Aureispira sp. CCB-E: one gene and its partners. The protein of the gene in region 3 interacts with the protein of the main gene of each other region in a pairwise test. Links are inferred from orthologs where the notes say so. Each region holds a gene or a part of one and is shown on either strand. Other genes may lie near its edges. The genes, in order: ftsZ, ftsA and QP953_RS03135.

The links.
Region 1: the proteins of QP953_RS03135 (region 3) and ftsZ interact in binary tests that used the Escherichia coli proteins (3 or more experiments, as listed by UniProt). The link is inferred for Aureispira sp. CCB-E from one-to-one orthologs.
Region 2: the proteins of QP953_RS03135 (region 3) and ftsA interact in binary tests that used the Escherichia coli proteins (3 or more experiments, as listed by UniProt). The link is inferred for Aureispira sp. CCB-E from one-to-one orthologs.

Annotation. Positions count from the first base shown.
Region 1 is NZ_CP133671.1:6,032,371-6,038,732, forward strand. Bases 3,525-6,362 are described here. They hold ftsZ (cell division protein FtsZ), read right to left. Parts: upstream 5,749-6,362; coding sequence 4,300-5,748; downstream 3,525-4,299. Other genes in these bases: QP953_RS23495 (N-acetylglutamate synthase), read right to left, coding at 3,525-3,787; ftsA (cell division protein FtsA), read right to left, coding at 6,078-6,362. In the rest of the region: QP953_RS23475 (peptidylprolyl isomerase), read right to left, coding at 1-338; QP953_RS23480 (SDR family oxidoreductase), read right to left, coding at 538-1,449; QP953_RS23485 (DUF255 domain-containing protein), read right to left, coding at 1,449-2,060; QP953_RS23490 (UbiX family flavin prenyltransferase), read left to right, coding at 2,388-2,945; more of QP953_RS23495, read right to left, coding at 3,431-3,524. UniProt on the Escherichia coli protein: Essential cell division protein that forms a contractile ring structure (Z ring) at the future cell division site. The regulation of the ring assembly controls the timing and the location of cell division.
Region 2 is NZ_CP133671.1:6,037,605-6,040,941, forward strand. Bases 1-2,960 are described here. They hold ftsA (cell division protein FtsA), read right to left. Parts: upstream 2,158-2,960; coding sequence 844-2,157; downstream 1-843. Other genes in these bases: ftsZ (cell division protein FtsZ), read right to left, coding at 1-514; QP953_RS23510 (cell division protein FtsQ/DivIB), read right to left, coding at 2,568-2,960. Outside these bases: more of QP953_RS23510, read right to left, coding at 2,961-3,337. UniProt on the Escherichia coli protein: Essential cell division protein that assists in the assembly of the Z ring. May serve as the principal membrane anchor for the Z ring.
Region 3 is NZ_CP133671.1:799,898-806,238, reverse strand. The notes cover bases 1,349-4,165. They hold QP953_RS03135 (rod shape-determining protein), read right to left. Parts: upstream 3,366-4,165; coding sequence 2,331-3,365; downstream 1,349-2,330. Other genes in these bases: QP953_RS03130 (alpha/beta hydrolase), read right to left, coding at 3,723-4,165; mreC (rod shape-determining protein MreC), read right to left, coding at 1,349-2,102. Also shown: mrdA (penicillin-binding protein 2), read right to left, coding at 1-651; QP953_RS03145 (hypothetical protein), read right to left, coding at 815-1,309; more of mreC, read right to left, coding at 1,302-1,348; more of QP953_RS03130, read right to left, coding at 4,166-4,601; QP953_RS03125 (polyprenyl synthetase family protein), read left to right, coding at 5,269-6,243. UniProt on the Escherichia coli protein: Forms membrane-associated dynamic filaments that are essential for cell shape determination. Acts by regulating cell wall synthesis and cell elongation, and thus cell shape.

The DNA of each region.
Region 1 (6,362 bases), 5.2 Mb from region 3 along the record:
TCAACAAACTCAGCAGGAATGGTATAGCCGGGACCTCCATTTCCAAGCATTACGCCCGCAGCAGCACCCTTTGATTCGGGGTCTCCTCCTTGAATCATAAAATTATTAATCACCCGATGAAACAACAAACTGTCATAAAAACCTTCTTTGACCAACTTGACAAAGTTATCTCTATGTTTTGGCGTACTAGAGTAAAGTTGTATTTCTACCACTCCATACTCTGTTGTCATTTCAACAATCGGTTCATAATTGGGAGATTTAGGATTGTAAATACTCTTTGAACAAGCACTCCACAGACAAGCGAATGCAAGCAATAAAAATAAATGTTGCTTTTTCATCTTCTACGTTATAGATATTAGTAGTTCGTTAAAAAATAAAACGTCCACTAATTATATGGTTTTAGTAGACGGTTAAAAATAAAATACAATGATAGTGTTTTTATCCTAATAACGAAAAAAAGCATTCCACAGCTTGCTAAAAAACTAAAATACGCTGCTGCTACGTAGTTTCAACGGAGTAATGAATAGAAGTCATTATTTATGAACTACTCTTGAGAGAGGATAATTGTTCATCAAGGCTTGGAACCTTATAACCCAATATTTCATTGGCCAATGAGCTATCTAGACTCACATCTGGTGGTCGTGCAGGGATCAAATCAAGCTCTTTTTGCATTGTTGGTACAATTAATTGCTTGTCTAACGCAAAATGTTCTGCCATTTTCAAAGCAAAATCATATCTAGAACAAGACTCCCCACCTCCTAGATGAAACAAGCGTTCTTTTTCGTGCTGTTGCTGATTGGTATCCCAAGCATATACCATTAGTTTTTCCAAGCCCATACTTGCCGTTGTCGCACCAACCATTGTTCTATATTCATCTACAAAGCCTCTAATTTCTTCTCCTGCTTGTAATTTTTCAAGGGTTTGTGTATAAAAATTACTGGCATAACTCGGTGTTGTTCCAAACATCAATGGCAAGCGAGCAACAAAAACATGCTCAAAGTCTTCTAACACACTTTCTTCTGCCATTTGTTTTTGCAAACCATATTGAGACAATGGGTAAGAAAAGTCATCTTCGGAATAAGGAGCTGAGTTGCCATTAAAGACCAAATCTGTAGAAGAAAAAATCATTGGAATATTTGCCCGTTGAGTTGCTTCAGCTATAGCTACGGTGGTATACACATTAATGTGATGGCTTAATGCAGGATGTTGCTCACAAAATGCAGGGTTGGCGATTGCTGCCAAATGAACAACTATATCTGGTTTTTCTCGATCAATCAATTTAGAAATCTCTGGAGTATCTAAAAGATTAATTTTTGTCCAATTAATTTTTAAACCTGTAGGTTGGTTTCGAAAATACGTTCCTACTAAGTCATACTTGGAAGCAAATTGTTGGCAAAAATTAAAGCCTAAAAACCCAGATGCCCCCGTTAAAAGAACCTTTTTGGTCATTAGTGTTTGGTGTTATTGGTGGTAGGAGCAACCATTTTTTGAGGGCTTTTATATGCTTTTTGAAAATCAGCCCAAGGTGTTTTGGTATAATGCTCTTCAGCTAAATAGTGCATAATCATATCAAACGTAGGGATATCCAAATAACCTGGAATACGCTGTAGTAGTTGAAAATCTTCGTTCAAAAATACAACTGTTGGATAGCTCATCTTTCCAGCGAGCAAGGCTGCTGCTAATTCGTGGTAGCCTCTACGCCCATTGGCAACATATTTAAATGTCTTGCCATCAAAGGTAATCGATTCTTTTTGCTCTGCATCAAATTTAACAGGATAAAAATGCTCGTTTAGGTAAGAAGAAACCATTGGTTTTTCAAATGTTTCCTTGTCCATTTTTTTGCACCAACCACACCAATCTGTATAAATATCGACGAATATTTTTTTAGGTGTCTTGCCTGCAGCTTTAGCTGCTTGCGCTGCGGCAACGGCTTCTTCCCATGTCATCCACCGCACATTCTTTCCATCAATATGGCCTGCCGTATTATGGGGAGCTGTCGTAAAGGCGTAGGCTGCCATAAAAAAAGAAAAGGTCAATACACCCAGTAAAATCTTTTTCATATCTCGCTAGTTTTGTAAAACTTTATTTGCTAATTCAAGAACTTTCATGAGAGAACCACCTGTCACGAAATAATCAAGTTTTAAGTTATTCTATATTCGATTAGTCGTTCGTTGATTTTTTTGAACGATTACTTAAGTTCATGCTAATAAAACTCTATTTCTTATCAGAAGTTACTTATTTTCCTACCTTTAAGATTTATTTATTAATCTTTTAAGAAAAGTTTTAGTGTAGTAAATTTACTTAAAATTTTTCCTAAAAATGAACTAAGATCAATAATTGCTGTATTCATAATAGAATTCAAAAACGATTCCAAAAATAATAAAAAAATGAAGAAAATAGTAATTGCGGTTGGTGGGTCTAGTGGTTCTATCTATACAAAAGTTCTGTTAGACAAACTAGTAACACTCCAAGACCAGTTAGAAAAAGTCGGTATTGTTATGAGTGATAATGCCAAATTAAATTGGAAATTAGAGCTTGAAAATACTAATTATGATGCATATCCGTTTGATTTTTATACCAAGAATGATTTCTTTGCTCCCTTTGCTTCTGGTTCTGCCAAATACGATACTATGATTGTCTGTCCTTGCTCAATGGGTTTATTGGCAAGAATCGCTACAGGAGTCTCTAACGACCTTACTACACGTGCTGCTGATGTTATTTTAAAAGAAAGAAGGCGCTTGATTCTTGTTCCTAGGGATACTCCTTTTAGTCTTATTCACATTAACAATATGAAGACTATCACAGAGGCAGGTGGGATTATTTGCCCTGCAATTCCTTCTTTTTATAGCAAACCTACTACATTAGAAGAAGTAGCTGCAACAGTGGTTGATCGAATCTTAGATTTGGCAGGTTTTGAAATTGAAAGCTACCGTTGGGCAGAATAAAGGCACTTATTTTTAAGGTAGGTTAAAGTCTCGTTAAAGATTATCAATATCCCTATTATTCATTCTTTTTTTAATTTTTGATACTGTGCAACCCTTAGATTTCTTTGAAGAAACTTCAAAACACACTACTTATAAAACACTTCAAGTTTTTTTAATTTTCATCAATGCTGTGTTTTACATTACAATCCCTACTATGATTATGCTAATAGAACATTCGGTTAGCTTTGATACTTTAGTTCTAGTTCCCGTCCTAATCGTTATCTTCACCATTTATACTTTTACTGCTTCTACATTCGTTCATGCCGCACTAAGCCTTTTATTTTATATATTATCTACTACCTTTCGCCTTTTGAAGTGCCCCCTTCTTTCTAATTTATTCAAGGCTTTTAGAGCAAGATTAAATGTTATTGTGCTTAGTCTATGCACTAATTTGCTCTTTTTAGTCTGGTATTTACAATACATCCATTTTATTGGCTAATTAGTACCTACCCCATCGAAACAACTTCCTCTACAATAGACATTCCTTCTGATTGATCGCCATTGGTCCAACGCCACTTTTCAAACAATCGAATTCTACCATTCGAGCGCATTTCAGGAGTCGATTCACAATAACCCGTCATCAATTCTCCTTTAACACTGACGTGTTGATAATGAAATTGTAATTTGCCATTTTCTAGAACCTTGCCCGTAATAGTTCCTATTTCGATTCCACCTCCTTCATAAGTCCCCCAAACAACATTTCCTCGTTGGCGATAATAAAAGGTTGTTGCATTCGTCACATGACCATTATCATCATTGACAATTGCCTTAAAAATTTTGTTATTATAATTAAATGTTGCCATACATTATTATAAATCATCCACTATTTTCACCTTGCTTGCCCTTCAACCAATATCCTCAAATTGCAACTTAACACTTGTCTAAATACAAAAATCAGTTACCCTAAAGCTACCGTCAAAGAACAACAAACAAAATACACACGACTAATTATTAAGCATGAACTTATGCTCAAATAAATTAAGCATTTAGAACAAATTATGTAAAAACACCTCTATTTTTTAGGTCTATTTACTCAAATAAGATTTATTGGAGGTCTATCAGTATGTATTTAGCGGACTGTTGTTATTAAAAATAAACTACTAATCAATAAATTGAATTGTTGGAAGCCATACCTTAATAGCATTAGGTATGCTATAGGCACCCAAGATAGTATTTTTTTAACATTTTCTTAATATTTAACTAAAGTTAGATTGCATTCTATAAAAAGAAAGAATCCATCCTAAATTTAAAATTCAAGATGGATCTTTATTAATATATTGCATTTGCCCTTGAGCAAGGACATTGTTGTCTAAAACTAGTCTACATTATCGTGCAAAAAAGAGTTATTATCCTTTACTTCAGGTTCATCATCGTCAGAAATTGTCCATTGAGACACATTCGAATCAGAAGAATGCTCAACATTATCTAGTGCAATACCTTTGCGGAGGTAAGCAGGTTGATTTTCAAGTTCATTCAACACTTCAGGATTATTTAGTTTTACGCTCAAATTTTTGAGACGTTGTCTACGTTCTTCCAAAGTTTCTGATTTTTCGACAACTTTAGGTTCTTCTTTTTGGGTGTCAGGCTTTACAAATGGCTCTTTTTCGATAGAGTATTTAGGCTTGTCACTACTTTGTTTTTTTTTACTAAAGTTAAATTCAATAGATCCATGATCCGAATCCAAATCTTTGTTAAAAAAAGATCCCGATGTTGATTTTTTGGTAGTTGGTTCGTCATCGTCCAAAGCCACGCGAACTTTCTTTTCGACAGGACGCTCTTCTCTTGCCGTCATTTTCTTGGCATCTTGACCTGTTTCAAAGCCTGTAGCAATTACAGTAACTGAAATTTGTTCTCCCAAACTTTCGTCAAAACAGTTTCCCCAAATAAGGTCTGTTCCATACCCAGCCTCTTCTTGTACATATTCTGTAATTTCGAAAACCTCATCCATGGTTACTTCCTTGGTACCAGAAGTAATATTTAACAAAATGTGTTGTGCTCCTTTGATGTCATTGTCTTCCAATAAAGGAGATTGCAAAGCAGCTTCTACAGCACGAATAGCACGATCGTCGCCCTCTGTGGTTGCCGTACCCATTACCGCTACTCCAGAGTCACGCATAACAGTATTGACATCTTCAAAGTCAACGTTTACATAACCAGGTACTGTAATAATTTCGGCAATACCTTTGGCTGCTGTCATCAAGATATCATCTGCTTTAGAGAAAGCTTCGCTAAGGTTTAAATTGCCATAAATTTTACGCAATTTATCATTAGAAATAACGATTAACGTATCAACATTTTTCTTCAATTCTGCCAAACCTTCCATGGCTTGTTTCATACGTCGACGCCCTTCAAAAGTAAAGGGTACAGTTACAATTCCTACGGTTAGGATATCCAATTCTTGAGCAGCTTTTGCGATGACGGGAGCCGCACCTGTTCCTGTTCCTCCCCCCATTCCTGCGGTTACAAACAACATTTTGGTACCATCACTAAAGTATTGCTTTACTTCATCCAAAGATTCGATACAAGACTCTCTACCAATACCCGGTTTAGAGCCTGCTCCACGACCTTCTGTAAGGGTAGGTCCCAACTGAATTTTGTTAACCACTGCACTAAGATTCATTGCTTGGTTATCGGTATTACAAATTGCAAAATCAACTCCTACGATTTTCTTCTCGTACATATAGTTGACTGCATTGCTACCACCACCACCAACACCAATTACTTTGATTATTGGGTTTGAATCATCTGGTATATCGAATTTCATACTATTTCCTTTATGTTACAAGTTCGAGGGCTTCCGCCAAATACGGATCATGGGGACAAACCCTCTCCGCTTTTAATTTCTTTTAACAATTTATTGAATAACTAGTTTTGCCAAGCAATAAAATGTCATTCAACAACCATTAAATAAGGCTATTTTTGATTATTACAAACTAGCCAACTACAAATATAAAAATTCTTTGACAGAATTTTCAATTAAAGAATCAAGAATTCTTATAGACATTACCATGAATTAACCTCTAAGCTCAGAAAATAGCTTTTTAGAACCTTTTTCTAACGGCGTTTCGTGATAATGTCTTTTAAACAATCGATTTAAAGGTCCCCGTCTGGTTCTGCTTCAAACCATTCTTTGGTACGTTTGAAGATTTTTTCATACCACTTGTTCCCTTCCTCTATTTCAACAGTTTGTTTGCTGTGTGTAGCAGGAACCGCATTAGAACTGTAGTTTGAATCGGCTTCGTATTGACGACCTCTTTGTAATTCTTCAAATCCATTTAGAATCAAGCCGATGCTTGTTGCATAAATTGGGCTTGTAATTTCTTTGTCATATCCATGTGCCAAATGCTCTGTAGGGATTCCCATACGAGCAGACATTCC
Region 2 (3,337 bases), 5.2 Mb from region 3 along the record:
TTTTACGCAATTTATCATTAGAAATAACGATTAACGTATCAACATTTTTCTTCAATTCTGCCAAACCTTCCATGGCTTGTTTCATACGTCGACGCCCTTCAAAAGTAAAGGGTACAGTTACAATTCCTACGGTTAGGATATCCAATTCTTGAGCAGCTTTTGCGATGACGGGAGCCGCACCTGTTCCTGTTCCTCCCCCCATTCCTGCGGTTACAAACAACATTTTGGTACCATCACTAAAGTATTGCTTTACTTCATCCAAAGATTCGATACAAGACTCTCTACCAATACCCGGTTTAGAGCCTGCTCCACGACCTTCTGTAAGGGTAGGTCCCAACTGAATTTTGTTAACCACTGCACTAAGATTCATTGCTTGGTTATCGGTATTACAAATTGCAAAATCAACTCCTACGATTTTCTTCTCGTACATATAGTTGACTGCATTGCTACCACCACCACCAACACCAATTACTTTGATTATTGGGTTTGAATCATCTGGTATATCGAATTTCATACTATTTCCTTTATGTTACAAGTTCGAGGGCTTCCGCCAAATACGGATCATGGGGACAAACCCTCTCCGCTTTTAATTTCTTTTAACAATTTATTGAATAACTAGTTTTGCCAAGCAATAAAATGTCATTCAACAACCATTAAATAAGGCTATTTTTGATTATTACAAACTAGCCAACTACAAATATAAAAATTCTTTGACAGAATTTTCAATTAAAGAATCAAGAATTCTTATAGACATTACCATGAATTAACCTCTAAGCTCAGAAAATAGCTTTTTAGAACCTTTTTCTAACGGCGTTTCGTGATAATGTCTTTTAAACAATCGATTTAAAGGTCCCCGTCTGGTTCTGCTTCAAACCATTCTTTGGTACGTTTGAAGATTTTTTCATACCACTTGTTCCCTTCCTCTATTTCAACAGTTTGTTTGCTGTGTGTAGCAGGAACCGCATTAGAACTGTAGTTTGAATCGGCTTCGTATTGACGACCTCTTTGTAATTCTTCAAATCCATTTAGAATCAAGCCGATGCTTGTTGCATAAATTGGGCTTGTAATTTCTTTGTCATATCCATGTGCCAAATGCTCTGTAGGGATTCCCATACGAGCAGACATTCCTGTGTGCAACTCTACCAAATCCGTGATATTGCGCAACAAGGCACCACCCCCTGTCAAAACAATTCCACCAATCAACTTACGCTCGTACCCTGAACGACGAATTTCCCAATAAATCAAATCCAAAATTTCTTCCACACGTGCTTGAATAATGCGTGCCAAGTTAATTTCAGAGATTTCTTTGTGCGAACGTCCTCTTAGACCAGGAATCGTAATAATTCTATTTTCAGTCAAGGCATTGGCCATAGCAGCACCAAATTTCACTTTCAACTTCTCGGCTTGTTGCCCCATAACGTTACACCCCTCTTTAATATCTTTGGTAATGATATTTCCTCCCAAAGGCACTACAGCAGTATGGCGGATGATTCCCTCATGGAAAATCGCTAAGTCGGTTGTTCCTCCTCCTATATCAACCAAAGCAACCCCCGCTTCCATTTCTTCTGCGCTTAACACAGAAGCAGAAGAAGCAATTGGTTCCAATGCCAAAGATGCCATTTCTAGACCTGCTTTCTGAACACATTTAGCAATGTTCTTTGTAGCTGTAGTTTGCCCAGTAATAATATGGAAATTTGCTTCCAAACGAATTCCTGACATACCAATAGGGTCCACAATACCTTGCTCGTTGTCTACGATATATTCTTGAGGGATTACGTGAATGATTTTATCACCTGGAGGCAAGACCAACTTGTACATATCCGAGATCAAATCATCTATATCATCTTGCGAAATTTCATCGTGCAAACTGTGTCTTGTCAAGATACCTCTATGCTGAAGACTCTTGATGTGTTGTCCAGCTATACCGACATTTACCACACCTATTTCGACACCTGAGCGACGCTCTGCTTCTGCTATAGCATCTGAAATCGCCTTTACTGTTTTTTCAATATTAGATACAACACCTCTTAGAACACCCACTGATTCTACTTTACCAGTTCCCAATATTTCTAATTTTCCGTGCTTATCCTTGCGCCCTACCATAGCGCAAATCTTTGTAGTTCCGATGTCTAAAGCGACAACAATTTGGTTTTCCATAATAATCCGCAATTTATTTAATTCTTTATGTTATAGTTTATAGCTTACTAACTTAGTCCATAAATGAAGAACGACTATATTCATACTAATTGGGTAATTTATTGATACAGTATGTTTTTAGTTCCCATTACTAGTAAGAATATCTTGTGTAGTTGATAAAACATGAAAATGTATTTCACATTTAGCTAACAATCAACTACACAGCACTTACAAAGTAATTTAATACGACTATTGAACTATAGTAAGCTATTGATAGTAGTTTGCTTATTCTTTATCCTTTTGATTCAAGGTCAAAACCTTTCGCTAAAACTAAAAAATTAGCAAACTAAATTGATGTTATTAACTAGTTGATTCCTAAAGGCAATTAATTCGTGCAATTCCCTTAGGTTCTTTTATCTCTTGTTGTTTAACTAACGTTTCTTGGCAACTACTTGCCCCTTGAAAGCCAAGTTGATGCTCTTGTATTTGTTCCATCCTTCTACAGGCAATCCATCTTGATAAAAAACCTCTAAACGATGAAATTTGTCTTCAATATCTTCATTAGGAGCCCCAAATTTTATTTCATGGTCACCTAATTTTGGTATTAAGGTTGCTTCTCCACTGTGATCAATATGGATTTGCTCCAATTGTGCCTTCCAAAAGTCATTGCCATTGATAAATTTGATTAACTCAAACACCCGATTTAACCGATGATGAGGAATATTCAAATAATTATCATTATAATGACCAATTTTTCCTGTTACAACCATTACTCTAGCAGTAAACTTAGGAGATGTCCGAACACGCTCTCCATCTTCATCCAAATAATAGCTTGGATCTTCTTCATCCATAATTCGAGCAATTGGAATCCGTTGTTCAACTGTAATATGAACTTTGTTTAGAGCATCAATATAAACATCGGCATCTTTGATAAAAATATCCGATTCCAAGACCTCTTCTATTTCCTTTAGATCAATCAACTCCAAGGGTTGTCCAACTATTGCATGCCTAAATTCTCTGAATAAAATTTCCGTCACATCACGCTCTCTAACAAATTTATTTTGAGCGTCATTTTTAATAATTTTAATGGTCAGATCATCCTCTCCAATTACACTTTTCTTGCGGTATTGAACCGCTGCAATGACCAATAACAAAATAGCAACAGCCCCTACTATCAATGATAGTCGCTTTATAATCCAAG
Region 3 (6,341 bases):
TCGTTTCCCCCATTTATCTTTTAAAACATGCTCTACTCCTCGAATACCTCTCAACTGTTCCTCATAAAACAACTCTAAACCACTCGTTCCTACATATTCCCCTCGTTGATACAGACCATTGGATTCTTTGATTTTCTTGGGGCTAACCTCACTGATATACCCCAACATATGCGCCCCCACATGTGCAGGATACCCCCTAACGCTCTTTAGTTGGCTTTCAAAACCAGGGAATTCGTACAAGCGTTCTTCAATAGAGGCAAATTTGTCTCCTGGAATCTGAGTCAAAAAATCAAAAGGTTTGCGCTGTGAAAAACGGCGATCGCTAAAATCCTTGTTTAGATTGGCATAAAACGTACTATCTGTAATTCCCAATAGTTTACAAAAGGCAGCTGTATCGATGTTCGCTTTGCGAACTTGGTTGTAGGTTGCTTTCAAATCATACATCGCCAAATTATAAACCAATAACTCCCCATTTCTATCTTTGAGAGCGCCTCTAGATGGGTATAAGGTTACTGCCTCTCGGTAACTATGCTGTTGCTGATAAGACTTGTCCCAAATTTGTATTTGAAAACATTTAAACACAAGCATAGCAGCACAAATTACAAATGCAACTTGCAATACCTTCTGTCTATCTTGATACAAATCTTGCATATAACTTATATTCGTTTAATTTAATGTAGTGCGTCTACTTACTTTTGCTCAAGTAATACACCTTTATCCATTGAATTAGTAGTTAGCTTTGTACTCTCTACCGCCATGAGCTCACATAGCTCGGTTCGCTGCTACTGCTTGGTTTCAACGACCTATTGTTGAGTTATTCTTTGGGATTGAATAAGAATTGATATAAAATAATGATTAGCATTGATAAAGCGTAAATTAAAATCCAGATTAACAACCGCAACCAAGAAAAAAGACTCAACTGCTCTAATGTTACGACCCAGATCGTATGCCATAACATCAAAATACTACTATACTGTATAAACCATCTTGTTCCTAGGTTGTATTTTGTAGGAGCTTTTCCTTTTTCATAACCTCCTCTTGGTTCTAAAATTGCTAAGACCAATGGTCGAGCAGCAGCAACAGCTACTGCTGCCGAAGCAAATAAACCTGGTGTGTTGTAAAAAGCATCAATACACAAACCATAGATAAACGCCAACAACAAGACCAAGCCATCTATCATTCCCACAGGTAATAATAAGATAAAGACAGGATAAATATAGATATCGACACTATCTACTCCTTTCAGAATAAACTGTATGATAATCAACAAAACAAATCGAATAAAATTGGCTCTAATTAAACTAGTCATTGATTACCTCCTCTTCTAATTTTAATCGTTCTTCTTTTAATAAATCGGATACTACATATACATATTGTGTACTATTTAAGTCATTAAACAAGGCTACTTTAATGCTGTAAAAGTTCACTCCAGGAGGGTGGTAAAAACTATCAATTGTTCCTATCAATATTCCTTCTGGAAAAATAGTCGAATAGCCACTTGTAACAATTGTATCACCTTTATGAATCGTAGCATGCTTGGGGACAGATTCTAAGTTCATATAACGAGAATCTAAACCATCCCAAACCATAACACCAAAATTATTATTTCCCAAAATTTTGGCACTAATTCGTGTATCTAGATTTAAGATAGACATCGCCACTGCATAATTTCGGCTCACTTTCTGTACGACCCCAACAATGCCCATCCCATTGCCATTCAAAACCCCCGAATTAGCTTTTAAGCCTTGTGCAGCCCCTTTGTTGATCGTAATAAAATTTCTAGGTCGATGGATTGTATTGTTGACAACTTTGGCGTCATGGTATCGATAATATTGCTGCAAAGTAGTATCTTTTATGGTGTTGGTCTGAATCAAGGAACTAAACTTTGAATTTGGCAGCCGCATTTTTAATTCAGCATTTTCTCTTGCCAAACTATCATTAACCGCAGAGAGATTCCAATATCGTGCTACTCGACTAGTCGATTCATAAACACCACCAATCAAACCATTGGCTGAGCTTAAAAAAGCTTGTGTATTTGCATTACTATTTCTTGTAAAATAAATCGACAATGCAATCACCTCTAATAGAAAAAAGGCAAACACACCATTATATTTTATAAAAAATAAGAATATCCGCTGCATAATGTACTAAATCAGATAGGTAGGAAACGAAAACCATCCACCCTTACAATAGGATCGTTTTATCAAAGCTTAAGATGGAGGTAGAGTTTTTTTAAAAAAATTGCCGAATTTACAACACTAAAAAAAGGGTGGCAAATTCGGCAATTGTGGCTATTGGTAACCAAAGCTTTTTTTGATCATCAGCTTTAATTACATATTCTTGTGTGTAATCAAGAAAGAGTATTTAACTCTATTTTTAAGTGCAATACCTGTACCACGAACAACAGCACGAAGAGGATCTTCAGCAACATGTACAGGTAATTTAGTTTTTTGAGCAATACGCTTGTCCAATCCCCTCAACAAAGCTCCACCACCAGTTAAGTACAACCCTGTTTGATAAATATCCGCAGCAAGCTCTGGAGGCGTATTTTCCAATGCTTTTAGAATAGCATCTTCAATTTTTGAGATAGATTTATCCAAACAATGGCTGATTTCATTATAAGAAACCATGATTTGTTTTGGAATACCAGTCATCAAGTCTCGACCATTAACCGCATAATCTTCTGGTGGTACTTCTAACTCATGCAAAGCAGCACCAACATTAATTTTGATTTGCTCAGACGTGCGTTCACCAATCAGTAAGTTGTGTTGACGACGCATATAATTCATAATATCAACCGTAAACTCGTCTCCTGCTGTGCGGATAGATTGATCACAAACGATTCCTGCTAGTGCAATAACAGCAATTTCTGTCGTTCCACCTCCAATATCTATAATCATGTTTCCAATCGGCTCTGTTACATCCAATCCAATTCCCAAAGCAGCAGCCATTGGTTCGTGAATAAGATACGTTTCTCTAGATCCCACATGCTCTGCCGAATCAAATACAGCACGTTTTTCTACTTCTGTAATACCAGAAGGTATACAAATAACCATGCACATATTTCGAAACAGCCTGCGTCGATTGGGAATCATATCAATCATACCTTGAATCATACGTTCTGCTGCCTCAAAATCAGCAATAACTCCATCTTTCAGAGGGCGAACAGTACGAATCATTTGGTGGGTCTTCTCATGCATCATCATTGCCTTTCGACCAACAGCAATTACTTCGTTGGTATTTCTGTTAACGGCAACAATAGACGGCTCATCAACAATTACTTCATCATCAGCAGTAATTAGTGTATTAGCGGTCCCTAAATCTATGGCTATTTCTTGCGTAAAAAAACTGAAGAAATTTTTCATTCTTATCTATAAAAGGATTGAGTGTTTGCGAAACTAGTTTAAATTGATCGTGTATTCATCTAGGGGTCTAAACTTAAGTCAGTTTCTATTAAATTAGTATTTCTTTTTCAAGTTGTTACGATAGTCGTCTTATTTAGCACAAATTTACCAATTATAAGTAGTTCAACAAAAAATTAACCTACATTTTTGGTATAGTTTAGGATAATAATACTTTGTTAATTTATAGAGTCATTAATCCTCTATTTGACACAAAATAAAACGATCAAACTATTACTTGTTATAAATAAGTTACTAAAAGTAACTTATGGTGGTTCATCTTTTTACATAATAAGACTTTTTGTTGATAAATTAGTCTTACTAGTACTTTTTCTCATTTTTATTACCTTTTTTTTTCAAAAAGGATAAACTTTCTACAATCAGTTCTTGGGTATGCTTAGGCAAATGGTTTTTATCAAAAGGATGCTGTCCTCCAAAAACATGATTGGCACCATCAATAAGACATAATTCTGCATTGGCAGCATGTTCTAACAAGTAGTTAGCAGCGTCTACAGGTACGGCAGGATCAGCACTTCCATGTACAATCAAATACGGTTTGTTCAAATCTTGCAAAGTATTTTTGATAGACAATCGTTTGGCATTTTTTTGATAATCTTCAAATAACTGATAATAAAGTGGCATATTTTGTTTGGTTCTACCATTCAATACATAATAAACACCATCTTTTTCCCATTGTTTTATTTTTTCTTCTTCCTGCTGCCAAGCATAATTCAACTCATGTACCCCTGCCCACGTAATGACTCGTTGCACATAATCATTTTCTTTGGTAGCAATTAGCGCAATTGGTCCTCCTCTACTATGTCCAATTAGATTAATATCCTTGGTGTTCCAATTAATTTTTGAACGCAATTCTTGTGCTTGAACAATCCAATCCAACACAGTTTGCAAGTCATCTAATTCCTTACTATAATTATTTTGCCCAAAAGCCTCCAAGTCTACAAAATCAAGAGGATTGTCTGGTGTTGTTCCATTGTGTGAAAAGTTGAACTTTACAAAACAATATCCTGCTTCTACAAACTTTTTAGCAATTGCTTCCCAATGCCCCCAATCTTTGAAACCTTTGAATCCATGAGCAAAAACAAGAATGGGTAAAGGAGCAATTGAAGTTTTCCAGTAGATATCTACAGGAATTGACTTTCCGTATTTACCTTTTAATAAATGGTTGTTGATTTGATCCATTTGATTCTATTCTTAATGCTTTACAAATTTCTTACTTAAAGGTAATTTTTTTCTTATTTTTCACGACCTTTTTTGGGTTTGTATTATTAAACGGTTCATAACTTTAGTAACTGGTCGCTCTAGAGTTTAACGGAATTAAACGCAGCACTTAATTTAGATTTCAAGCACTGACATCCCGCACAACAAAGCACTGATATTCAACAACAATTGTTTATTTCCTCTTACTTTTTAGAATAATTTGCTAAAACCATATTAAGGAAGCAAAAAATCAATCGTATAAAACCACCTCAAACTTCCTCCTTTCATACTCCTTAATAGACTCTGTAACAAACTATTAAAAGCCTACTACACTAAGTAAATTCATAACATTTTATATTTTCAATAAAAATTGAAAATAAAGTTTTTTTTTACTATTTTTGTATAACGAATGTTGCTATTTTTTTATAAAAATTTGATTCTTTGTTTATTTAAAAGCAAAAAACAAAATTCTATAAAACTGATAACCAACAAAATACCATTACTTTTGCTAACATTATGAATATTTAAAGCAAGTAATGGATAAAACAAAAGGATAGAAAAGGTGTTCTAAGAAATACTACTACTATGAACATGTTCATTTTCGTTTCCAATCATAAACAGAGGCTTAGCTCTATTTGACTTTTAGTGCATGATAAAATCATTGTCCAATATACAAGCACCTATTGATACCGAAATTAAGGAATTTCATCGGCGTTTTAAAAACGCAATGAAAAGTGATGTTCCTTTACTAGATACGGTGACCAACTTCATTGTCCGTCGCAAGGGCAAACAAATGCGTCCAATGTTTATTTTCTTAAGTGCCAAGGTATGTGGTGACGTCAACGACTTGACTTATCATGCTGCTAGTTTGGTTGAATTATTACATACGGCCACGCTTATTCATGATGATGTAGTTGACGACTCGATGCAACGCAGAGGTTTTTTCTCATTAAATGCATTGTGGGGCAATAAAATATCTGTTTTGGTAGGAGATTATCTACTTTCTAAAGGTCTCTTACTTTCTATTGAGAATAATGCGATCAATTTATTAAAAATAACTTCCAATGCCGTTCAAGAAATGAGCGAAGGAGAGCTATTGCAAATTGAAAAAGCACGTCGATTAGACATTAAGGAGGAAGTATATTTCCAAATCATACGTAAAAAAACGGCTTCACTCATAGCTTCTGCTTGTGCTAGCGGGGCTGCCTCTACCACTTCCGATGAAGCTGTTATCCAAAAAATGCATGATTTTGGTGAAAAAATTGGCATTGCTTTCCAAATTCGAGATGATTTATTTGATTTTGGTGATGGAGACGCAGGCAAGCCTCAAGGCAATGATATTCAAGAAAAGAAAATGACTTTACCCTTGATTCATGCACTTAACATGACAACAAAGGAACAGCGAAATTATATTATTAATATTATAAAAAATGAGAACACGAATCCTAAAAAAATTCGGGAAGTAACCGACTTTGTTTTAGCGAGTCCAGGTATTGAGTATGCTCGACAAATGATGTATCAATACCGTACAGAAGCTTTCGAAATCTTGAGAACCTTACCTTTTTCTGATGCTAGAACTTCTTTGGAAGATTTGGTCAATTATGTAACAGAACGAAAAAAGTAACCTTTTCACTCTAATAAGCATACAAAAGGCATATTATATGCTAAACATTTGTCATACAGGTGCTTCTAACAACGACAAATGCTTGTTGGCATTCCCTA